DNA from 4 places in the Streptomyces crystallinus genome. Region 4 is predicted to be linked to each of the others. Evidence: riboswitches for the same ligand, from Rfam matches in the RefSeq annotation. Region 4 holds a riboswitch; each other region holds the start of a gene.

Region 1 (5,862 bases), on a different contig from region 4:
GTGCTCAGACGGGAACCGTTCCAGTCCTTGCCGGCGTTGATGGACTTCGTCTGGGACAGACCCGCGGTCGTGGACGCCTCGCCGATCTCGCTCGGCTCGACGTAGCCGTCCCTTCCGCTCTTCGGGGTGAGCAGGAGGATCGAGCCGCCTTCCTCCATGTAGGCGAGGGCGTCGACCAGCGCGTCGGTGAGGTCTCCGTCGTCTTCGCGGAACCAGAGGACCACCGCGTCAGCGACATCGTCGTACTCTTCGTCGACCAGCTCCGTACCGGTCGCCTGCTCGATGGCCTCACGAAGCTCCTGGTCGACGTCGTCGTCGTACCCGATCTCCTGGACCACCATGTCGGGCTGGAAGCCGAGCCTGACCGCCAGGTTCGTCTCTGCGTGACCCGCTGTCGCTGACATCAATGACCTCTCTGGATCCGGAGTGAGCACATCCACGACGCCCACATCAGTATCCAACCAGATACACACGGTGACTGTGTAGTAGTTGTGCCGGGCAGCCGCTGCCCGCGTACGAAGCCCGCTATGAACGGAGTACCCCGATGAGCCGCCACATCCAGGTCACCTTCGACGCGCACGACCCGCGGGCGCTGTCGTCCTTCTGGCGTGACGCACTGGGATATGTGCACCCCGGTCCGCCCGGAGTCGACCTGCCCGAGGGTGCCGACCCGCTGGCCGCCTGGGACGGATTCCTCGCACGGATCGGCGTACCGCAGGAGGAGCGCAACACGAGATCGGCCATCGAGGACCCTGACGGGCACGGCCCGCGCGTCTTCTTCCAGCAGGTGCCGGAGGACAAGGTCGCCAAGAACCGCGTCCATCTCGACATCCGCGCGGCTCCCGGGCTGAAGGGAGACGAGCGGATGGCGGCGCTGGAGACCGAGTGCGACCGGCTCGTCGCGCTGGGAGCGACGCGGGTACGCCGCCACGAGCCCGCTCCCCCGCTGAGTGCCGGCTTCCTCGTGATGACCGACCCGGAGGGCAACGAGTTCTGCCTGGACTGACATCCCTACACACCCGGTGGGCTGTGGGCCCTGCGCATCCCCTCGACGTGTGTCACATGTGCGTCGCCCACCTGGGAGTGTGCGCCCAGACGCACACAGCTGACCTGCGACAACCCTGCTGCGGCACACTCGTTGCCGCGCCAGTCTGCGACTGTCGCAGACAAGGGCCACTGACCATGACCCAAAGGGGGAAAGACATGCGCAAAGGCTGGATGAGGAAGGCGTTCGTCAGCACGGCGCTCGCAGTGACACTGTCCGGCGCCGGCCTGGCGGGCGCGAGCGCGGCAGCGCCCGCACACCCGAGCGCCGTGCCGGTCACCACTGCGTCGGCGCAGATCCTCGCGGTGCACAACTTCGGCCTCAGCTCCGCGCAGGCGAAGAACGTCCAGCGCTGGCTGCACACCTACTGGGGCTACAACGACGGCATCGACGGCCAGCTCGGCATCAACAGCTGGAAGGCTTTCCAGAGGTGCCTCAAGACCCACTGGGGCTACACGGACAAGATTGACGGCGACCCCGGCCCCAACACCGTGATGGCCCTCCAGCGGCTCCTGCGTAACTACGGCTACACCGACAAGATCGACGGGGACCCGGGCCCCAACACGCAGGCGGCCTTCAAGCGCTTCGCCGATACCATCTAGCCGCCGCGTCGCCACGGCTGTGGCCACCCGAACCACGGGCGGCCACAGCCGTGCACAGGCGAAGGGTGCGGCGCAGGCATCCGGGCCGGCCGCAGATACCGACCGTACGCACCAAGGATCCTCGCCTCGTTCAGTCCGTGCCCACGACGGCCGGACGGGCCGGATGCGCCGGCCCGAGGAAGACCGCGATTCCGTTCCCCTCAGGTGCTGGGTGGGTGGCCTGGGCCCAGCCCAGGCGCCGGTAGAAGCGGACGACGTCGGGGGCACGGACCGAGGTGAGCAGCCAGCAGCGGCCGTCGGGTGCGTCGCCGGTCACCGCGTGCAGGAGGGCCGCGCCGACGCCACGGCCGCGCGCCGCACCGGCCACGGCGAGCTCGTCGACCTCCCGACCGCCGCACAGCCAGTCCGCCGTGCGCTCCGCGCCCAGGGCGGCAGCGGCCTGCGGGTAGCAACGGCCGGACGGGAAGGGGGCGGAGGTCGTCCAGGCGGTGGCCATACCGACGACCGTCTCCGCGTCGAAGGCCAGGGCCGCCACGAAGCCCGGGCGCGTGACATCGTCGGCCAACCGCCGTATATAGGTGTCCGCGACGGTGGCGTCCTCGTTCCATGGGTGTCGGCTGAAGGCATCGGCGTACACCCGTCGTATGTCCGCGCCGCGTGAGAGCAGTTCCGTACCCGCGACCGGGCGTATGACCAGCCCTCTCATGCGGCGCTCGCGGCGGGGCGGGCGAGCGGGTGCAGAAAGGCGTACTCCAGCGGGGCGGACGGGTCGATGGAGATGTCCAGCTGAGCCGGGGCGGCGTCGGCCCGTACCAGCAGGTCGCCCACGGCCGCGATCATCGCCCCGTTGTCGGTGCACAGCGTCAGCGGCGGCACCCGCAGTTCCACACCCGCGATCGCACAACGCTCCTCCGCGAGCGCCCGCACCCGCGAGTTGGCGGCCACCCCGCCCACGACCACGAGGGTGCGCACGTCGTACTCCCGGCAGGCGGCCAGCGCCTTGCGGGTCAGCACGTCGGCGACGGCCTCCTGGAGGGAGGCGGCGCCGTCGGCCAGCGGGATCTCCTCGCCGGACTGCCGGTGGCGTTCGGCCCAGCGTGCGGCGGCGGTCTTCAAGCCGGAGAAGGAGAAGGCGTACGGATCGTCGCGTGGGCCGGTCAGCGGGCGCGGGAAGGCCACCGCGCACGGGTCGCCCTCACGGGCGGCCCGGTCGATGGCGGGCCCGCCCGGATACGGCAGCCCGAACACCCGGGCCACCTTGTCGAAGCACTCCCCCGCCGCGTCGTCGACGGTGTCGCCGAGGTGCAGGATCGGGTCGCGTACGAGGTCCCGCACCAGCAGCAGCGAGGTGTGCCCGCCCGACACGATCAGCACCATGCACGGATTCGGCAGCGGCCCGTGCTCCAGCGTGTCCGCCGCCACGTGCCCGGCCAGGTGGTGCACCCCGTACAGCGGCACACCGGCGGCGTACGCGAGCGTCTTCGCTCCGGCGAGACCGACTTGGAGGGCGCCGGAGAGGCCGGGGCCGGTGGTGACGGCGACGGCGTCGATGTCGCGCAGCCGCAACCCCGCCTGGTCGAGGGCCTCCTGGACCACGGGATTGAACGCCTGGAGGTGCGCACGGGCGGCGATCTCCGGCACGACCCCGCCGAACCGCGCGTGCTCGTCCATGCTCGACGCCACGACGTGCGCGAGCAGCCGCCCGCCGGACACGATCCCGGCCCCGGTCTCGTCGCACGACGACTCGATGCCCAGCACCACCGGAGCGCCCACGTCAGCCTCTTTCGCATATCAATCGTTCTTGCAACCTATGTGCAATAAGATACGGGGCAGGCGCACCGCACGGCTCTTCCGGCCCGTGATGTGAGACGTACGCCATCCGGCCGGGCCGCCGAAACGCCCGGGGCCGTGACCTAGGCTGAGAGCGCAGCTGGTTCGCCCCGCCCGCCAGGCGGGATGCGTCGTAAGAGGGAACCCGGTGGGAATCCGGGACTGCCCCGCAGCGGTGAGCGGGAACGACCGCCGTCATACGCACTGGGACCGACAACGGTCCTGGGAAGCGACGGCCAGTAGATGCCTCGTACATGTCGTTCGTACGGTGGCGTGCCCGTGAGTCCGAAGACCTGCCGCTGCCCGTGCGCGACGAGCGCGTGCGGAGAATCGGTGGCCTCGTGGGCGGGCCGGCGGCAGCGGGCACCTACCGAGCCCGCCCTCCCTCGCGTCCGCGGTACGCCGCCGGGTCGATCCACGACTCGCGAAGGAGAGTTCCGTGACCGCGGACATCACCGCAGGCCCCCGCGCCCACAAGGCGCCGGCCGACTCCCGGGTGACCCTCGCCCACATCATGAGCGAGCACGACACCAACCTCTACGGCACCATTCACGGCGGCGTCGTCATGAAGCTGATCGACGACGCGGCGGCGGCCTCGGCGGGCCGCCACGCCGACGGGCCGGCCGTGACGGTCTCCGTGGACCGCATGACGTTCCTCGCCCCCGCCCGCGCCGGGGACCTCCTGACCGTCCACGCCCTCCTCGAACGCGCCGGCCGGACCTCGATGACGGTGGCCGTACGCGTCACCGCCGAGCGCTGGAACGCCACCACCACTCCCCCCACCGAAGTGGCCACCGCCCGCCTGAGCTTCGTGGCCATCGACAGCGAGGGCCGGCCACGGCCCGTTCCCGGTCTACTGGAGTCATAGACACGTCCTTCACCGGACGGACCTGGCCCTCCCCCGCCCCGGGGTCACGTGCTGAGCAGTCGGTTGAAGAACGAGCGGTACTGCTGAAGTGCCACGCGAAGGTCCTCGGTCGCCACCTCCTCGCCGCGGTGCCACTGGCTCTCGAGGTCGCGCTTGTGTGCCGAGAAGGTGGTGGCCAGTGCCTGCATCGTCTCGGCGACCAACTGGTCGGCCGCGTTGACGGAGTCCCTGGGGTCGTCGACGAACTGGCTCTGGATCTGCTGCCACCTGGCACGGAACTCCTCCTGTTCCGCTCCCAGCAGGGGTTCGTTCTCCTCCGGCGGTGCCGAGTCCCCGCCTCCGTCGGAGGGGGCCCGCCCGGCGTCGTCCTGTCGGTCCCCCAGGTCGGCGGTGGCTTCTCCGGGATACGCCGGCGGGGTGTCGGCGAGCTCTGAAGCCTCGCTGCTCTCGCTCTCGATGTCCTGCCGCCCGGTGCCGGCGAGGTCCTCCGTGGACAGAGCGCCGCTGTCATCGGGTCGGGGTGTCTCCGTGCTGCCCATCTCTACACATCCATCCCTGTGTACATCAATCCCTCTGTCTGTCGATCACGCGGTCGGTCCGTCACGCGTCATGGCGGGTGTCCGCTGGATCGAAGGCGCTGCCCCTGCGGCGCACCCTACCGTCGGCCGCGAGCTCATTCCGCGCCCCTGCCCGGCCGGTCTCCGTTGTGCAGCAGTTCCTCGAACAGCGCGCGGTAGTGCACCATCGCGCCGCGCAGCTCCTCCGTGGTCGCCTCGTGACGGCTGCTGCGCTCGTTGACGTCATGCGCGGCGCGGTAGTGCTCCAGGGTTCTCCCGTGCTCGACGGACAGGTCCTTGAGCTGCTGCTCGTACCCTTCTGTCGGGTAGCCGCGCTCGCCCATGAGCGTCGTCACCAGCCGGTCGGCGTCGTGTACGGCGTCGTCGGGCCGGTCGACGAACTGTTCCTGCACGCGGGCCCAGTCCAGGGAGTAGCGGTCGCGGACAGCAGCCGGCAGCGGCTTGATGTCCAGCGCATCGTGGCGCTCCTCGCGCTCACGCAGCTCCTGCTCGCCGGCCCGACGGCTGTCCCGCGCCTCCACAGTGCGCTCGTACTCGGGGCCGAACCGCTCCTGGAGCTCGCGGCGACGGCGCACCATGACCACGCGCGCTGCCACCGCGCACGCGGCGAGCACCAGCACGGCGGCGACAATGATGATGACCACGACGGTGACGGACATCGAGTCCTCCGCTCGTTGGCCGGCCCGGCGCACTGACAAGAGGTGCCGCACACCAACGCCGACGGTTGTCGTATGGCGGACCTTCTTCTCCATCGATAGCGCCGTCGTCCGCCGACAGCGTGCCCAGCGGGAACACGGCCGGCCCCCACGCGCTCGGCCAGTCACCGCCGTCTGGATCTTCGCGGTGGCCACGAGGGTGGGCGCGGCCCAGGAGAGCCGTGATCACGTACGACTCCGACAGTGGTACGGACAGTGACCTCCGACCCATGTGGACGCCCTG
Region 2 (5,862 bases), on a different contig from region 4:
CTGGCCGGGTGACCTGAGGCGGGGCCGGGGCAGGGGCCGGGACGGATTCCCGTTCCGGCCCCTGCTTCATCCGCTACAACGGGCCGTAGAGCGTGGTGAGTTCCGCCGCCAGCCGGGCGAGGTGCTCGCGGGCCTCGACGGGTTCGAGGATCTCGACGCGCGCTCCGAGACCGGCGAGCTGCGCGGCCACGACCTCCGGGGACGGGCCGTCGATCTCCATGTCCAGCCACCCGTCGCCCCGTTGGCCGCCCAGGCGCAGCCGGCCGCCGAACAGGACGCCCAGAACGCGCTCGGCCGTGGGCTCGGCCCGTCCCCGTACGGTCGCCCCGCGCATCCGCTCCTCCATCGGTGCGGCCAGCTCGCGCCAGACCGTGGCCAGGTCGAAGCCCTCGGGGCGGACGACGGGGTCGGTGGTCAGCTCGACCGAGGTGATCCGGTCGAGACGAAAGATACGCAGCCCGGTCCCGGTGGAGCCGGGGCCGGCACCGGGCCGGGCGGCCGTCTCTCCCTGCTCCGTACCGGCCACGAGGTACGGGACTCCCGCCTTGGTGACGATGCCCAGCGGGTGGACCGTGCGAATGCCGGTCGGGCTGCCGGGGCGGGCGTATCCCAGACGTACGCACAGGCCGTCCACCACCGCACGCTGGAGCGCGTCCAGCAACGGCGTGCCCGCGGTGACGGGCAGCCTCGACCAGTCCGTGCCGTCGGTGGCGGCGGCCTTCGCGGCGGCCTCGGCGTCGGACCGGAGCGGCGCGGGCAGGGCACGGATCAACTTCCGCAGCGCCGTGCGGAGTTCCGGGGAGACCGCCGACGGGCCAGCGACCAGGAACATCGCGCGGATCTCGGCGGCGGTCAGCCCGGAGAGGTCGGTACGGGCGCCGCCGACGAGGGACCAGCCGCCGCCCCGGCCGTGCTGGGAGTAGACGGGGATACCGGCCGCCGCCAGCGCCTCCAGGTCGCGGCGCGCGGTGCGTTCGGACACCTCCAGCTCCTCGGCCACCTCGCGCGCCGTCACCCGTCCACGGGTCTGGAGGAACAGCAGGGTCGCCACCAGTCGATCGGCTCTCATACCGATCATTCTCTTTCTCAAACTGGCCAGGAGATGGCCAGTTTGGCTTTCAGGATGAGTGCAGATCGAACACGGCGGAGCGACATCGCCCCGCGTACGCCATCGCCACACAGGCGCAGGGAGAAATCATGATCGTGGTGACCGGAGCAACCGGGAACGTCGGACGGCATCTCGTACGGGAGCTCGCCTCGGCGGGCGAGCGGGTGACGGCGGTCTCCCGTCGACTGCCGGGCCAGCTGTCGGCAGGTGAGCAACCAGCAGGTGAGCGGCCCGGCAACGTGGAGTTCCAGCAGGCCGATCCGGCCCGGCCCGAGACCCTCAAGCGCTCGTTCGACGGCGCCGACGCGCTGTATCTGCTTGTCGCGGGCGACGGCGAGGGTCTCGACCCGTACGCCATCCTCGACACGGCGCGGGCCGCCGGAATCCGGCGGGTGGTCCTCCAGTCCTCGCAGGCCACCGCGACGCGCCCGCACTCCGTCGCACACGCCCCGCTGCGCTCCTTCGAGGAGGCCGTACGGGAGTCGGGCCTGGCGTGGACGGTGCTGCGGCCGAGCGGGTTCGCCTCCAACGCCTCTATGTGGGCGCCCTCGATCCGCGCCGAGCGGACGGTGACGGCACCCTTCGGCGACGTCGGCCTGCCGGTGGTCGACCCGGCCGACATCGCGGCGGTCGCCGCCGCTTGCCTGCGCGACGGGAGTCACGCGGGCCGGACGTACGAACTCACCGGACCCGCGCCCGTCTCGCCGCGCAGGCAAGCGGCGGCGATCGGTGGGGCGCTGGGGCTGCCGGTGCGGTTCGTCGAGCAGAGCCGGGCCGAGGCGCGGGAACTGCTGCTGCGCTTCATGCCGGAGCCGGTCGTCGAGAGCACGCTCGGCATCCTCGGCGAACCCACGCCCGAGGAGCGACGGGTGAGCGCGGACGTGGAGCGCGTCCTCGGCCGGGCACCACGGACGTTCGCCCAGTGGGCGGCGGACAACGTCGTCGCCTTCAGGTGACGTCCGAGGCGGACGCGGGTGCGGCGTCGGCGGGCCGGTCCTGTCCGGGCACTTCGGCGGCCGTGGCCACCCGTACCGCCCACCGCTGCTCGACCTTGGCGAACCGCCAGTACGCCAGGGCCGCGGCCCACACCGCGACGAACAGGCCGACGATGATGAAGCCGACGTTGTCCAGGTCGAGGCCCGCGACCCAGCCGGTGAACCCGTCCCGCAGATCGAGCTTGTCGTGCAACACGCCCACCAGCTCGATCGTCCCGATCAGGAAGGCCACGGCGATGGAGAGCCCGGTGATGGTCAGGTTGTAGAACACCTTGCGCACCGGGTTGGAGAAGGCCCACTGGTAGGCGAAGTTCATGAACGTGCCGTCGATGGTGTCGAACAGGCTCATCCCCGCCGCGAACAGCAGCGGCAGACACAGCACGGCGTACCAGGGCAGCCCGGCGGCCGCGCCCGATCCGGCCATCACCATCAGCGTGACCTCGGTGGCCGTGTCGAAGCCGAGCCCGAAGAGGAAGCCCAGCGGGTACATCTGGCCGGGCCGGGTGATCGACTTGGTGAAGCGGCCCAGGAGGCGGTTCATGAACCCCCGTGAGTCCAGGTGCTGTTCCAGCTCGGCCTCGTCGTACGTCCCGGCGCGCATGGCCCGGAAGACCCGCAGGATACCCACGAGCGCCAGCAGGTTGAGCGCGGCGATGAGATAGAGAAACGATCCGGAGACGGTCGTTCCGACGATGCCGAGGGTCTGGTGGGTCTGCGACTCGTCGTTCATCAGGGTGCCCGCGAGCTGTGCGCCCCCGGCGACCAGCGCCGCCATGGCGACGACGACGCTGGAGTGCCCGAGCGCGAACCAGAAGCCGACCGACACCGGCCGCTTGCCGTCGGCCATCAGCTTGCGGGTGGTGTTGTCGATCGCGGCGATGTGGTCGGCGTCGAAGGCGTGCCGCATGCCGAGGGTGTAGGCGGTGACGCCCAGCCCGAGGCCGAACGTCTTGGAGCCGACCTCGTAGTGCTGGGGCACCACGAGCAGGAAGAGGATGCCGAACGCCACGACGTGCAGGGCGGCGATCACCACCAGCAGCCAGGCGGTGCGGACGGTGTCCTCCCGCCGCCAGTGGAAGGCGGTGGGAGGGGTGGCGGCGGGCAGGGTCATTTCGTTCACGCTCCAGCACCTCGTGGATCATTACGCGAGATGCCGTGGCCGGTCTCCTGGCTTCCGGGTGTCGCACCGCCCCTGCCTTCCCAGCGGCCTCACGGCCACCAGTGGCACAACGGGGCGGGCTACCCGAAGCCGTTCATGGCCTGAACGTCATGGGGCCCGATCACAGTGGCGAGGGCCGCTCCGGTCTTGCACCGGTCTTCCCGAACACCACGGCTCGCCAACCGTAGGTGCGACCCGCCCCACCTGCAAGTCTGGCTGTGGGTGGGGGTATTGCAGATCACACTCCGGGGCAAGCGGAGGGATCTCGTCCACCGGTCGCGCCGAGCGCGGGCCCAGCTCGGACCGAGCGTCGGAGGGCTCCCGGGGGGCGGTGGCTCGCCCTCCGCGCCCGACACCGCTCTCACCCCGCCGTCGGCGCGGTGAACACCGGACGGCGGTCGATACGGGCACGCACGGCGTCCGAGCCGAAGTGGTAGTCGATGCGCCGGACCGCCTCGGCCCAGCTCCGCATGGTCCCCGCGTCGGAGAGCGCCTCGACCACGAACGGGTCGGTCCACCGTTCCACCGCACGCCGCCACAGCTCCGCCGGGGGCTCCTCCAGCAGATTGCCGACCGTGCCCTCGTAGATGAGCATCGCTCGCACCTGCCCGTCCGGCTCGATCTGCACCGACCGGAAGTCGAGCCCGCGCGCCACCTGTTCGGGATTCATCTGCAAGGAGAAGTTGGTCGACGTGCCGACCCTGACCGTGGCCGGTGCCAGCGCCTGGAGCCGTGCGCGCTGTTCCTCGCTGCCGAGCCGGGCGAGCTGTTCGTCCGAGAGCAGCTCGTGCTCGGCGTATCCGGTGCGGCTGCCGAGCCCCGACGGCACGGCGGCGCCGAAGTCGAGGGAGCTCAGATGCGGGAAGCGCGGCAGGATGTCCGTACAGAACTCCTCCAGCCGGTCGACGTTGCTCCGTACGACCGCGCAGTCGACCGCGAACGGGAGCGGGCGGTCGCCACGTTCGGCCCGCTCCCGTGCTCCGGCCTCCAGCAGCGCCAGCGCTCGCATCGCCCGCCCGAACGAACCCGCCCTGCCGCGGATCCGGTCGTGCACCTCGGGCGTGGGACCGTCGACGCTCACCACGACCCTGCCGCAGACGCGCGCCAGCTCCTCGGTCATCCACGGCTGGAAGTTCCAGCCGCCGGTGTACACGAGCACCGAGATACCTGCCCGCGTCAGGCGTTCCGCGACCTCGAACACCCCCTTGACCAGCAGTGGTTCTCCCCCGGCGAGGGTGACCTGGACCGGGCCCAGGGAGATCACGGCGTCGGCGATCCGCAGCATGTCGTCATGGCTCACCTGCCGTGAGGGGCGCCTGCCGGACTCCGAGTAGCAGTGGGTGCAGCGCAGCGGACAGGCGTAGGTGATGTCCCAGATGACGGACTGTGGGCCATCGGCAACCATGTTCGCGTGCTCCATCGCATGCTCCCGGTCTCCGCTCGCGGTCTCGGCACCGGAGCGCCCCCCGTGCGGTGGGTGGGGGGCGCTCCCGTCTCGCTCAGACTAGGAGCCGCCAACCGGCCCGCGGTATCCCCAACTCTGGGGATGGCGCGTACCGGTCGGGACCCCTGCGCCCGCGCCTCCGGCGGCCGCCGCGCTCTCAGCCCCGCAGGACCGTGGTCCGCAGCCGCGGGTCGGCGGCTATCTCCGCCTCCGTGAACCGCTCGGTGACCCAGCGCTTCTGGGAGAACAGGACGGTCTGGTCGGTGTAGTGGGGCGACGCGGGGTTGGCCGACTGCCCGTAGGTGAGGATCGTACGGGTACGGGGCCCCTGGGGCGTCAGCTCCGTCGCCATGATGAAGCTGGAGCCGGAGGCGTGGTCGTCCGGGGAGCTCGGGCGTGTGGCGCCGCCGCTGCCCGCCGTGGGCGTGGCGTTCACGACGTTGAAGCAGCCCTCCCCACCCGAGCAGCCGGGCAGCGGTATCCCCGCCCACCGCTGGAGAGCGCCGATCGGCGCGTCCAGAGGCAGTTTGCCGGCGGCCAGTTGGCGGACGGCGTCGGCAAGCGCGCCGCGCACCCTCGGTTCGTCCCCGTTGAGCCCGCGCGGGGTGGTGAGCGGCTGAGCCGGGTCGTACGCCACGCGCCACCAGGGGTACGGGCCGCCCACCCGGGTGCGGAACGCCTTCCACAGGACGGCTCCGCGGCTGTCCGGGTCGTCGCGCATGTCCCAGGCCGCGAGGACGTCACAGGCGGCGCGCACATCCACCTCGGTGCCGTCGGTGGCGGTCAGGACGGGGTGTGCGCGGCACATCGCGACCGCGTCGTCCCGGCCCAGCTCCGCCGTGTGGTTGCGGTTGCCGAGCATGCTCGCCTGGAGCGTGGGCAGGGTGAAGCCCGGCGCCCCGAGTCCGTCGCTGCCGTCGCGCCGGCCCGCGATCATCTGGAGCCCGAGCTGGGCGCGTGGGCCGATCGGCCCCCCGGCGTGGTACATCCGCGGGTACCCCGTGAGCGGCGCCTCGGGGTTGGTCAGCGCCGAGTCGTTGTTGGAGTTGGCCACGTAGTCGGTCCGGGTCAGCCGGGGCTGGTGGCCGGGGCCGAAGACGCCCGGGACGGCCGCGTCCGGGTCGCTGCCCCAGTCGCAGGCCGAGGTGGACCCGTC
Region 3 (5,862 bases), on a different contig from region 4:
GGAACCCGCCCGTGACTCGACCTCGTCCTCGATGTGCTCGCCGAGCACCTGGAACCCGCCGCAGATCCCCAGCACCGGACGCCCCTCGGCCGCCCTGCGCGCCAGCTCCCGCGCCAGCCCCCGTTCCCTCAGCCATTCCAACGCCCGGACCGTGCCCCGGGTTCCCGGCACGACGACCAGATCCGCGTCGGCCAGCTCCTCGGGCCGGTCCACGAACCGCACGACCACGCCCGGTTCGGCGGCGAGGGCGTCCACGTCGGTGAAGTTGGACATCAGCGGGATCGCGCAGACCGCGACCCGCAGCACGTCCTCGCCCACCGGCGGCGCCACCACCGACTCGCGCACGGCGCCGCGCAGGGACACCCGCAGGCCGTCCTCCTCGTCGATGCCGAGCCCGTGCGCGAACGGCAGGATCCCGTACGTGTGGCGCCCGGTGAGCCCGCGCAGCATGTCGATGCCGGGTTCGAGCAGCGAGACGTCGCCGCGGAACTTGTTGACGATGTACCCGGCGACCAGGGTCTGGTCCTCGGGGCTCAGCAGCGCCGTCGTACCGAAGAACGAGGCGAACACCCCGCCCCGGTCGATGTCGCCGACCACCACCACCGGGAGCCTCGCGGCGCGCGCGATGCCCATGTTGACGATGTCGGTGCGCCGCAGGTTGATCTCGGCCGGACTGCCCGCCCCCTCGCAGATCACGGCGTCATATGTGCCCCGCAGCCGCTCCAGGCAGTCCACGACGGTGCCCAGAAGCGCTTCCTGGCGTCCGCCGTGGTAGCCGCTGGCGCTCAGTTCACCCACCGGCTTGCCCATGAGTACGACCTGGCTCGACCGGTCGCTCCCCGGCTTGAGCAGCACGGGGTTCATCAGCGCGGACGGCTCGACGCGCGCCGCCTGCGCCTGCATCGCCTGCGCGCGCCCGATCTCCGCGCCCTCGCGGGTGACGAAGGAGTTGAGGGACATGTTCTGTCCCTTGAAGGGGGCGACCTTCACGCCCCGGCGCACCAGCCACCGGCAGATCCCGGCGGTGACGACGCTCTTGCCGGCGTCCGACGTGGTGCCCGCGACCAGCAGTCCGCCACTCATGTCCGTACCTTCCTCACCGCGATGGCCACGCCCAGCGCGAGCCAGCCCACCCGGCGCGACAGCCGCACCGCCCGCTCGATGTCCGCGACCTCCACCGCCCGGCCGCCCCCGTTCAGCACCGGCCGGTGCTCGACACGGCCGCCGTAGGAGAGGGTGCCGCCGAGCCGTACGCCGAGCGCCCCCGCGAACGACGCCTCCACCGGACCGGCGTTGGGGCTCGGGTGCCTGTCCGCGTCCTCGCGCCACGCGCGCGTGGCGGCGCGCGGCGAGCCCCCGGCGGCCACCGCGAGCGCGGCGGTGAGCCGGGCGCCCGGCCAGCCCGCCACGTCGTCGAGGCGCGCCGAGGCCCACCCGTACCGCAGATGGCGCGGCGAGCGGTGACCCACCATCGCGTCCAGCGTGTTGACCGCCCGGAAGCCGACCAGCCCCGGCACCCCCGCGAGCGCTCCCCACACCAGCGCGCCCACCACGGCGTCCGAGGTGTTCTCGGCGACGGACTCGACGACCGCGCGCGCGATGCCGGGCGCGTCCAGGGCCTGCGGGTCGCGCCCGCACAGGTGCGGCAGCCGCGCCCGGGCCGCCTCGACGTCCCCGGCTTCCAGGGCCGCGCCGATCGCCCGGGCCTCCCGGCCCAGCGAAGTGCCGCCCACCACGGCCCAGGTGGCGGCGGCGGTCAGCGCGACGGAGGCGGCGGGGCGGTGGCGTACGGCACGGGTGGCGAGCAGCGCGGCGCCCGCGGCGCCTCCGGCGCACACGGCGGTGTGCAGCGCGCCCCAGCCCCGGTGGTCACGCCACAGCGCGCGCTCCACGGCCGCCGCGGCACGGCCGAACGCGGCGACCGGGTGTCCGCGGCGGGGGTCGCCGAGGAGCAGGTCGCCGAGGAGACCGGCGGTGGCGCCGTACGCGAAAGTGCGATCGGCACGCATGGGATCAGCCCGCCGCAACGCCGAGGGGAGCTCCGGTACGTCCGGGGGGTGCCGGCAACAGGCAGGCGCGCATGGCGGTATGTCCTCACTCAGGGTGTCCGCGCCCTGGTACGACGTCGACCGGCGGTGAGAGTTCCTGGCTCACGGGGATGATTCCCCGATGACAGTGGCGGGACCGCGCCGGATTCGCACCGGCTTCCTCTTCTGCCGCCGTAATGGCTCGGGCAGTCCACCACGCCCGCGAACGCCCGTCAACTCGCTGCTGACCTGCGACGGGAGAGTGTGCGCAGGCACACAGCGAACCGCCCCCCGGCAGGGCCGGGGGGCGGTTCGGGAGCGCGTGCGGCCGGGTGGCCGGACTACTTGGCGACGATCAGGTTGATGCCGTACGCGACGGCCGCCGCGCAGAGCGCGAAGCAGAGGTAGGCGGTGGTGCGGGCCACCATGACGTTGCCCTTGCCGGCCGCGGCCGACTGCTGCTTGCTGAGGCCGACGATCCCGACGGTGAACAGGCCCACCAGGCCGACGGTGACGATGAGGCTGACACCGAAGACGGTGCCGAGAGCTTGCCAGTCGATGTGCATGACGATTCCTTCGGAGTGCGCGGCCGGGTCAGACGGCAGCCGGGCGGGCCGGGTCGGCGGGGGCCACCGGGGCCGGGGCCGGGATGGTGGCCGTCAGGTCGGCGGCCACGGCGGCGACGGTCGGGGGCGGGGTGACGGCGGCGATCGCGGTGGTGACGACACCCGCGGGCTCGGCCGGGAGCTCGCTCGCGGCCGGGGCGGCGGTGACGTCGTTGTGGTCGACCGGCGAGCGGCGCGACAGCTTCCAGATGAAGCCGGAGCCCGCGACCAGCAGGACCGCCACCAGGACGATGCCCCAGGTGCCCTGGCCGGTGAGGAACTCGGCGCCGGCGCCGACCAGACCCGCGGCGGGCAGGGTCAGACCCCAGGCGACGAACATCCGGGTCGCGGTGGACCAGCGGACCACACCGCCCTTGCGGCCGAGGCCGGCGCCCATGACGGAGCCGGAGCAGACCTGGGTGGTGGAGAGCGAGAAGCCGAGGTGCGAGGAGGCCAGGATGACGGTCGCGGCGCCGGACTGGGCGGCGAAGCCCTGCGGCGGAGCCAGTTCGGTCAGGCCCTTGCCCATGGTGCGGATGATGCGCCAGCCGCCGAGGTACGTGCCCATGGCGATGGCCAGGCCGGCCGAGACGATGACCCACATCGGGGGGTTGGCGCCCGGGTGCAGCACACCGCCGGTGACCAGGGCGAGCGTGATGATGCCCATGGTCTTCTGCGCGTCGTTGGTGCCGTGGGCGAGCGAGACGAGACCGGCGGAGGCGATCTGCCCGGCCCGGTAGCCCTTGGCGGTGGCCTTCTCGTCGGTGCCGCGGTTGATCCGGTACGTCAGCCGCGTGGCCAGCATCGAGGCGACGCCCGCGACGATCGGGGCGGCGACGGCGGGCAGCAGCACCTTGGTGACGACGGTCGAGCCGTTGACCGAGGACCAGCCGGCCGACATCACGGCCGCGCCGATCAGACCGCCGAACAGGGCGTGGGACGAGCTGGACGGCAGGCCGAGCAGCCAGGTCACCAGGTTCCAGAGGATGGCGCCGACGAGCGCCGCGAAGATGACCTCTGTTCTGAGGCCCTTCTCGTTGATGATCCCGCCGGAGATCGTCTTGGCGACCTCCACCGACAGGAACGCGCCGACCAGGTTGAGTGCGGCGGACATGGCGACCGCGGCTTTGGGCTTCAGGGCGCCGGTCGAGATGGTGGTGGCCATCGCGTTGGCGGTGTCATGGAAACCGTTCGTGAAATCGAACACTAGAGCTGTCACGACCACAATGGCGAGCAGCAGCGTGATGTGTTCCATTTACCCAGGCAATCGTTCGACGTCAGTGGTTGGACGAACGTAAGCAACCTGGATGAACGGAAGGTGAACTGGGTCGGGCCTCGCGGTGTATCTGACCGGTTTCCGGTTCGATCAAGGCGTATCAAAGCCATACGAACCGGTCATCGGCCCCATTGAAGAGATTCCGCTCACGCCTCCACCCGCGCCGCGGAGCCTGCGAGGATCACCCCATGGGAGAGCCGATGGACTCCGCAGCGATCGCCGCGGCCTGGGCCGAGCTGACCGCCACCGCCCGCCGCACCGCCGACGAAGGCCTGGTCGTCGGCACCTCGGGCAATGTCTCGGTACGCGTCGGCGACCTGGTCCTCGTGACCCCCTCCGGGGTCGCCTACGACCGCCTCGGCCCCGGCGACACCGTCGCCGTGGACCTCACCGGCCGCCAGGTGACCGGCACCCTGCGGCCCACCAGTGAGCTGCCGATGCACCTGGCCGTATACAGGGACACCGACGCGCGGGCCGTCGTGCACACCCACGCCGTGCACGCCACGGCCGTCTCCACCTTGGTCAGCGAGCTGCCGCCGGTCCACTACATGGCCGCCGAGCTCGGTGGTCCGGTCCAGGTGGCGCCCTACGCCCTGTACGGGACCGAGGAACTGGCGCGGAACATGCTGCGCGCCCTCGACGGCCGCACCGGCTGCCTCCTCCAGAACCACGGAGCGGTCACCTACGGGGCCACGCTCTCCCAGGCCTACGACCGCACCGCCCAGCTGGAGTGGATGTGCCGCCTCTGGCTGGCCGCCTCCTCGGTGCCCGGCCGCACCCCCTCCCTGCTCTCCGCCGCCGACCTCGACCGGGCCGCCGAACAGTTCCGGGGATACGGGCAGGTTTGAGAGCCGCTCTTCGGACCCTCCGGCCCCGCGCGCCGGGCAACCGGCCCCCGGTAGGCCCCGCCCACTGGCCGTGTCGCCGCGTACTGCCGACACTGGAACGGTGCGCCCGGCTACAGCGACGGCAGCGGCCGTCACCACACTCATCGGCGTCGGCGCGGCAGCGGTGGCCGCCGGACGGTACGCGAGCGACGCGGCCCTGAAGGCACCGCCGGGCCGCCCGCTGCCCACCGACCCCGAGCTCACCGTGCACGCCACGGCCCCCGGACGGATCTCCCTGACCCGCTGTCTGGCCTCGCTGCGCCCCGGCACGTACGGGATCGAGGGCTCCGGCGTCCACGCGGTGGTCGGCGACGTCGTCGACGTGCCGCACGCCGCGGACACCGTGGTGCGCCGGCTGGAGCGGGTCACCCGGGGGAGCCCGCAGCCGGGCGACCGGGTCCGGCTCACCCCGCAGCTCCACCACGGCACCCCGGCCGGGGCGCTCGGCCTCGACCACGAGGACGTCGAGATCCCCGCGGAGCTCGGGGTGCTGCCCGCCTGGCTGGTCAAGGGCGTACGGGACACCTGGGTGATCACCGTGCACGGCCTGGGCACCACCCGCGAGCACCCGCTCAACGTCATGGGCTTCCTGCACCGCCGGCAGATGACGGTGCTCGACCTCGCCTACCGGGGCGACGAGGGCGCACCCCGCTCCCCGGACGGGCTCGGCCACCTCGGCGACTCGGAGTGGCGCGACCTCGACGCCGCGGTCCGCTACGCCGTCCGCTCCGGCGCCCGGCGCGTCATCCTGCACGGCTGGTCCACCGGCGCCACCATGGCGCTGCACGCCGCCGCGCGCTCCGGGATGCGCGGCCGCATCGCGGGCGTCGTCCTGGACTCCCCGGTGCTCGACTGGGAGGGCACGGTGCGCGCCCTGGCGCTCGCCCACGGCGCCCCGAGCGCCCTGCTGCCGCTCGCCGTGCGGGCCGCGCAGGGCCGCACCGGCCCGCACGGCGACCGTCTGGGCGAGGCGGCCGACCCGGCCGCCCTGCGCGTGCCGACCCTGGTCTTCCACGGCCCCGACGACACCCTCGCCTCCTGGCCGCTCACCCGTGAACTCGCGGCCC
Region 4 (5,862 bases):
GACGACGCGGTGGCGAAGGCGACCAAGCTGGGCGGGGTGCTGCGGTTCGGGCCGATGGACACGCCCTTCGGCCGGTTCGCGGCGCTCAGCGACCCGCAGGGCGCAGCCTTCTCGGTGATCGACCTGCAGACGACGCAGGGCGAGATGCCGGAGATGACGGACGTGTAGCGGGCCGGACCCCGGGGTGTTCGGGCACGCGCGCGTGCCCGAACACCCCGTTGTCTGTCAAGCCTCTTGCCGCACCTGTGCCCTGACCGTCCGGGCGGCTTCGACCAGGTTCTCCAGGGACTGCCTGGTCTCGGTCCAGCCGCGGGTCTTCAGACCGCAGTCCGGGTTGACCCACAGCCGCTCCGGGGCGATGGCGGAGAGTGCCCTGCGCAGCAGCGCGGCCGCCTCCTCGGCGCTCGGCACGCGCGGCGAGTGGATGTCGTAGACACCGGGCCCCACCTCGCGCGGATAGCCCGCGCCGGCCAGCTCGTCGGCCACCCGCATGTGTGAGCGGGCCGCCTCCAGGCTGATGACGTCGGCGTCGAGGTCGTCGATGGCCTGGAGGATGTCGCCGAACTCGGCGTAGCACATATGGGTGTGGATCTGGGTGTCGGGGCGCACCCCGCCGGTGGTCAGGCGGAACGATTCGGTGGCCCAGTCCAGATAGGCGGCGCGGTCCTGCGCGCGCAGCGGCAGCGTCTCGCGCAGGGCGGGCTCGTCGACCTGGATGACCGGGGTCCCGGCCGCCTCCAGGTCCTCGACCTCGTCGCGCAGGGCGAGCGCCACCTGGCGGGCGGTCTCGGCGAGCGGCTGGTCGTCGCGGACGAACGACCACGCCAGCATGGTGACCGGCCCGGTCAGCATGCCCTTGACGGGGCGGTCGGTGAGCGACTGGGCGTAGCCGGTCCAGCGGACCGTCATCGGCCGCGGCCGGGAGATGTCGCCGGCCAGGACCGGCGGGCGGACATAGCGCGTGCCGTAGGACTGGACCCAGCCGTACTGGGTGGCGAGGTAGCCGGTGAGCTGCTCGGCGAAGTACTGCACCATGTCGTTGCGTTCGGCCTCGCCGTGGACGAGGACGTCGATGCCCGCCTTCTCCTGGAAGGCGACGACCTCGCGGATCTCTGCCTTGATGCGCTCCTCGTAGCCGTCGGTGTCGACGCGTCCGGCCCGCAGGTCGGCGCGCGCGGTGCGCACCTCGGTGGTCTGCGGGAACGAGCCGATCGTGGTGGTGGGCAGCAGCGGGAGCCGCAGACGGGCGCGTTGGGCGGGGGCGCGTTCGCCGTACGGCTGGGAGCGGCGGCCGTCCGCCTCGGTGACCGTCGACGTACGCGCGCGTACCGCGGGGTCGTGGGTGAGGGCGGATCCGGCGCGCGAGGCCAGGTCGGCGCGGTTGGCGGCGAGTTCGGCGCCGATGGCTTCGGTACCGAGGGCGAGGCCGCGGGCCAGTGTCACGGTCTCGGCGGTCTTCTGATGGGCGAAGGCGAGCCAGCGGGCGATCTGCGGGTCGATGTCGCGTTCGGCCGTCGCGTCGAGCGGGACGTGCAGCAGCGAGCAGGAGGGCGCCACGTCCACCCGGTCGGCGAGTCCGAGGAGGGTGCCGAGGGTGGCGAGTGACTTCTCGTAGTCGTTGATCCAGATGTTGCGGCCGTCGACGACGCCCGCCACCAGCCGCTTGCCGGGCAGTCCGCCGACCGCCGCGAGGCCGTCCAGGTTGGCGGCGGCCGGTCCCGTGAAGTCGAGGCCGAGGCCTTCCACGGGTGCCTTGGCGAGGACGGGAAGGGCCTCGCCGAGGCGGTCGAAGTAGGAGGCGACCAGCAGCTTGGGGCGGTCGGTGAGGCTCCCGAGCACCCGGTAGGCGCGGGCTGCGGCCTCCAGCTCGGCGGGGTTGCGGTCCTGGACGAGGGCGGGCTCGTCGAGCTGCACCCACTGGGCGCCGGCCGCCCGCAGATCGGCGAGGACCTCGGCATAGACGGGCAGCAGGCGCTCCAGCAGGGTCAGCGGCTGGAAGTCGGCGTCGACGCCGGGTGCGGGCTTGGCCAGGAGGAGGTAGGTGACCGGGCCGACCAGGACGGGCCGGGCCGCGAGGCCGAGCGCCAGCGCCTCGGCGAGCTCACCGACCTGCTTGCCCGAGTCGGCGCTGAAGACGGTGTCCGGTCCGAGCTCGGGCACCAGGTAGTGGTAGTTGGTGTCGAACCACTTGGTCATCTCCAGGGGCGCCACGTCCTGGGTGCCGCGGGCCATGGCGAAGTAGCCGTCCAGCGGGTCGGTCTCGACGGCGGCGCGGTGCCGGTCGGGGACCGCCCCCACCATCACGCTGGTGTCGAGGACATGGTCGTAGTACGAGAAGTCGCCGGTGGGCACTTCGTCGACGCCCGCCTCGGCCAGCCGGCGCCAGGTGGCGCGGCGCAGGTCACGGGCGGTGTCGCGGAGGGCCTCGGCGCCGACACGGCCCCTCCAGTAGCCCTCGACGGCCTTCTTGAGCTCCCGGTCGGGGCCCTGGCGGGGGTAGCCGTACACGGTGGCCCGTGCTGCCGCGGCTGCGGACTTGCTGGTCACGAAACTCTCCTTCGCGAGAATGTCCCGAAATCGACCCCGGTAGGGTCATGGGCGCGAAGGGATGACAGACCGGGCGGCCCGCGCGGAGCAGTGCCCGCGTGCGAAACCGCCGCTCGTCCCGCCGACCCGCCCACGAGGTCACCAAGGTCTCCGCGCGCGATCTGTCGCGCGCGGGCAACGGGCAGGTCTTCGGACTCGCGGGCGCGTCTGCCGGTCTCCCGGCGGACACCTACTGGCCGTCGCTTCCCAGGACCGTTGTCGGTCCCAGTGCGTATGACGGCGGTCGTTCCCGCTCACCGCTGCGGGGCAGTCCCGGATTCCCACCGGGTTCCCTCTTACGACGCATCCCGCCTGGCGGACGGGGCGAACCAGCTGCACCCGCCACCCTAGCGAGTCCGGCCGCAAGGCCGGCGAAGTCATGGCCGAGAACGCGCGCCTCACAGGGCGCGGGCAGGCCCGGTGATGTCCGACATCGGAGGCGTGCCGCAGTCGCACACAGGTGCTCACAGCATCGGGGCGCGCTTAGTGTGGCCGACGTAACCACTCGTGATCGCCGCACGTGACATCGAAGTAACGGGCATTTCGTACGGTCGGAGCCCAAGGGCGCCCGGCCGAGACGAGAGGGGACACCCGTTGACCGCACAGGGCACGCGGGCCGCCACCGAACAGGTGCGCACGGTCTGCTCGTACTGCGGTGTGGGCTGCGGGATGGTCCTCGACATCACCGCCGGACCGGACGGCCGACGGACGGTGCTCAAGGCCTCCGGCGACAAGGCGCACCCCGCCAATGGGGGCCGGCTGTGCACCAAGGGGGCGACCACGGCCGACATGCTGGCGGCACCAGGACGCCTGGCCACCGCGCTGATACGGGGCGAACGGGGAGCGGAGCCCGTGCCGGCCGGAGTCGACGCGATGATCGCCGAGACGGCGGGCAGGCTGCGGGCCATCGTCGACGAGCACGGGCCGGACGCCGTGGCCCTCTATGTGTCCGGCCAGATGAGCCTGGAGGCGCAGTATCTGGCCAACAAGCTGACCAAGGGCTTCATCGGCACCAACCAGATCGAGTCCAACTCCCGGCTGTGCATGGCCAGTGCGGGCAGCGGCTACAAGCTGTCGCTCGGCGCGGACGGACCGCCCGGCTCGTACCAGGACTTCGAGAAGGCCGACGTCTTCCTTGTCATCGGCTCCAACATGGCCGACTGCCATCCCATCCTCTTCCTGAGGATGATGGAGCGCGTCAAAGCGGGGGCGAAGCTGATCGTCGTCGACCCGCGCCGCACCGCGACCGCCGCCAAGGCCGACCTGTTCCTCCAGATCAAGCCGGGTACGGACCTCGCGCTGCTCAACGGCCTGCTGCACCTCCTCAAGGAGGACGGGCACACCGACTCCGCCTTCATAGCCGAGCACACCGAGGGCTGGGAGGCGATGGACGAGTTCCTTGCCGACTACCCGCCCGCCTGTGTCTCCGAGACCACCGGGATCCCCGAGGACGACATCCGTACGGCGGCGCGGTGGATCGGCGCGGCCGGGGAGTGGATGAGCTGCTGGACCATGGGGCTCAACCAGTCCACCCATGGCACCTGGAACACCAACGCCCTGGTCAACCTGCATCTGGCGACCGGTGCGATATGCCGCCCCGGCAGCGGCCCGTTCTCGCTCACCGGCCAGCCGAACGCGATGGGCGGCCGGGAGATGGGCTATATGGGCCCGGGGCTGCCCGGACAGCGCTCGGTGCTCGTGGACGAGGAGCGGGCCTTCACCGAGGAGCTGTGGGGGCTGGAGCCGGGCACGCTGCGCACGGACGGGGCCGGGCTCGGCGCCGTCGAGTTGTTCCGGCGGATGGCCGACGGCGCCATCAAGGCGTGCTGGGTGATCTGCACCAACCCGGTCGCCTCCGTCGCCAACCGCCGCACCGTCGTCGAAGGCCTGAAGGCGGCCGAGTTCGTCGTCGTCCAGGACGTGTTCGCCGACACCGAGACCACCGCGTACGCGGACGTGGTGCTGCCGGGCGCCCTGTGGACGGAGGCCGAGGGCGTCCTCGTCAACAGCGAGCGCAACCTCACCCTCGCCCGCCAGGCCGTCGACGCGCCCGGCGAGGCGCTGCCCGACTGGCAGATCATCGCGCGCGTGGCGTGCGCCATGGGGTACGAGGAGGCGTTCAGCTACGCCGGCCCCGAGGACGTCTTCGAGGAGATCAAGCGCGCCTGGAACCCCAAGACCGGCTACGACCTGCGCGGAGTGACGTACGAGCGGCTGCGCGCCACACCGGTGCAGTGGCCCGCTTCCACGGCCGAGGGCCCCGACCGCAACCCCATCCGGTACGTGACCGAGGACGGCACGGGCCCGGTGTTCCCGACGGCGAGCGGGCGGGCCGTCTTCCACGCGCGCCCGCACCTGCCGGCCGCCGAGATGCCCGACGACGACTTCCCTTTCGTCCTCAACACCGGGCGCCTCCAGCACCAGTGGCACACGCTCACCAAGACGGGGAAGGTGGCCAAGCTCAACAAGCTCAACCCGACGCCGTTCGTGGAACTGCATCCCGAGGACGCCGAACGCCTGGGCATCGCCGAGGGCGACGGGGTGGAGATCGCCTCCCGGCGCGGCCGGGCGGTACTGCCCGCCGTGGTGACCGACCGGGTGCGCCCGGGGTGCTGCTTCGCGCCCTTCCACTGGAACGACCTGTTCGGCGAGAGCCTCAGCATCAACGCGGTGACCAGTGACGCCGTCGACCCGATCTCGCTCCAGCCCGAGTTCAAGATGTGCGCGGTGTCGCTGACGAAGTCGGCGGCCGCGGTGGCGCGGGCCGTGATGCCGGGGACGGCGGCGGCCTCCGCGATGGCATCCCCTGACCGCTCGGCCGACGCAGGGCGAGCAGCGCAAGCGCTCGTCTCGGGTGGCGTGGCGGCGACCGCAGGCGCGAACGGCATTACGGGGGCGCCCGCCACAGGTACCGCGCTCCTCGATGCCCCCGCGCCCCTCCCGTATGGCGTCCCCGCTCAGCGCTCGGGCTCCGAGGCGCACCTGTCGGCGGGCCAAGGCAGCCCGCCGGCCGCCGTGTTCGGCCTCGGCACGCCTCCGCCGGTCCTCACCGAGCGCGAACGCCAGTACCTCGCCGGCTTCCTGGCCGGACTGGAGTCGGGTGCGCCCGGCATTCCGGTGCTGCCGCAGACCGCGCCCTTCAGCGAGGAGCACGCGCTGTGGGTGAACGGCGTGCTGGCCGGGATGTACTCCCGCACGAGCCCGCGGCCCGCCCCGGCCCCGGCCCCCACGCCCGCCGCGGCGCCCCCGGCCCCGCGGGGCCGTGACGTGCTGCTG

What was found. A riboswitch is a leader RNA that binds a small molecule or an ion and turns the genes downstream of it on or off. The one in region 4 is predicted to bind cobalamin.
Region 1: another riboswitch for cobalamin. It lies ahead of ABD236_RS11170 (acyl-CoA thioesterase); the one in region 4 lies ahead of metE (5-methyltetrahydropteroyltriglutamate--homocysteine S-methyltransferase).
Region 2: another riboswitch for cobalamin. It lies ahead of nicT (Nickel transporter NicT); the one in region 4 lies ahead of metE (5-methyltetrahydropteroyltriglutamate--homocysteine S-methyltransferase).
Region 3: another riboswitch for cobalamin. It lies ahead of ABD236_RS15910 (cobalamin biosynthesis protein); the one in region 4 lies ahead of metE (5-methyltetrahydropteroyltriglutamate--homocysteine S-methyltransferase).

What each region holds. Positions count from the first base shown of each region.
Region 1 covers NZ_BAAACA010000014.1:135,534-141,395, forward strand. The annotation lists gene ABD236_RS11145 (DUF3052 domain-containing protein) at 1-404, opposite strand, end outside; gene ABD236_RS11150 (VOC family protein) at 545-1,006, shown strand; gene ABD236_RS11155 (peptidoglycan-binding domain-containing protein) at 1,204-1,647, shown strand; gene ABD236_RS11160 (GNAT family N-acetyltransferase) at 1,778-2,353, opposite strand; gene tsaD (tRNA (adenosine(37)-N6)-threonylcarbamoyltransferase complex transferase subunit TsaD) at 2,350-3,408, opposite strand; cobalamin riboswitch at 3,562-3,791, shown strand; gene ABD236_RS11170 (acyl-CoA thioesterase) at 3,917-4,345, shown strand; gene ABD236_RS11175 (hypothetical protein) at 4,390-4,884, opposite strand; gene ABD236_RS11180 (hypothetical protein) at 5,019-5,582, opposite strand.
Region 2 covers NZ_BAAACA010000014.1:698,282-704,143, forward strand. The annotation lists gene ABD236_RS13725 (aldehyde dehydrogenase family protein) at 1-12, shown strand, start outside; gene ABD236_RS13730 (helix-turn-helix transcriptional regulator) at 74-1,069, opposite strand; gene ABD236_RS13735 (NAD(P)H-binding protein) at 1,198-2,064, shown strand; gene nicT (Nickel transporter NicT) at 2,057-3,214, opposite strand; cobalamin riboswitch at 3,244-3,450, opposite strand; gene ABD236_RS13745 (radical SAM protein) at 3,624-4,667, opposite strand; gene ABD236_RS13750 (penicillin acylase family protein) at 4,864-5,862, opposite strand, start outside.
Region 3 covers NZ_BAAACA010000015.1:113,125-118,986, forward strand. The annotation lists gene ABD236_RS15905 (cobyric acid synthase) at 1-1,083, opposite strand, end outside; gene ABD236_RS15910 (cobalamin biosynthesis protein) at 1,080-2,009, opposite strand; cobalamin riboswitch at 2,120-2,258, opposite strand; gene ABD236_RS15915 (hypothetical protein) at 2,369-2,593, opposite strand; gene ABD236_RS15920 (inorganic phosphate transporter) at 2,622-3,887, opposite strand; gene ABD236_RS15925 (class II aldolase/adducin family protein) at 4,097-4,756, shown strand; gene ABD236_RS15930 (alpha/beta hydrolase) at 4,857-5,862, shown strand, end outside.
Region 4 covers NZ_BAAACA010000001.1:199,771-205,632, reverse strand. The annotation lists gene ABD236_RS00850 (VOC family protein) at 1-168, shown strand, start outside; gene metE (5-methyltetrahydropteroyltriglutamate--homocysteine S-methyltransferase) at 226-2,547, opposite strand; cobalamin riboswitch at 2,711-2,935, opposite strand; gene ABD236_RS00840 (bifunctional nitrate reductase/sulfite reductase flavoprotein subunit alpha) at 3,181-5,862, shown strand, end outside.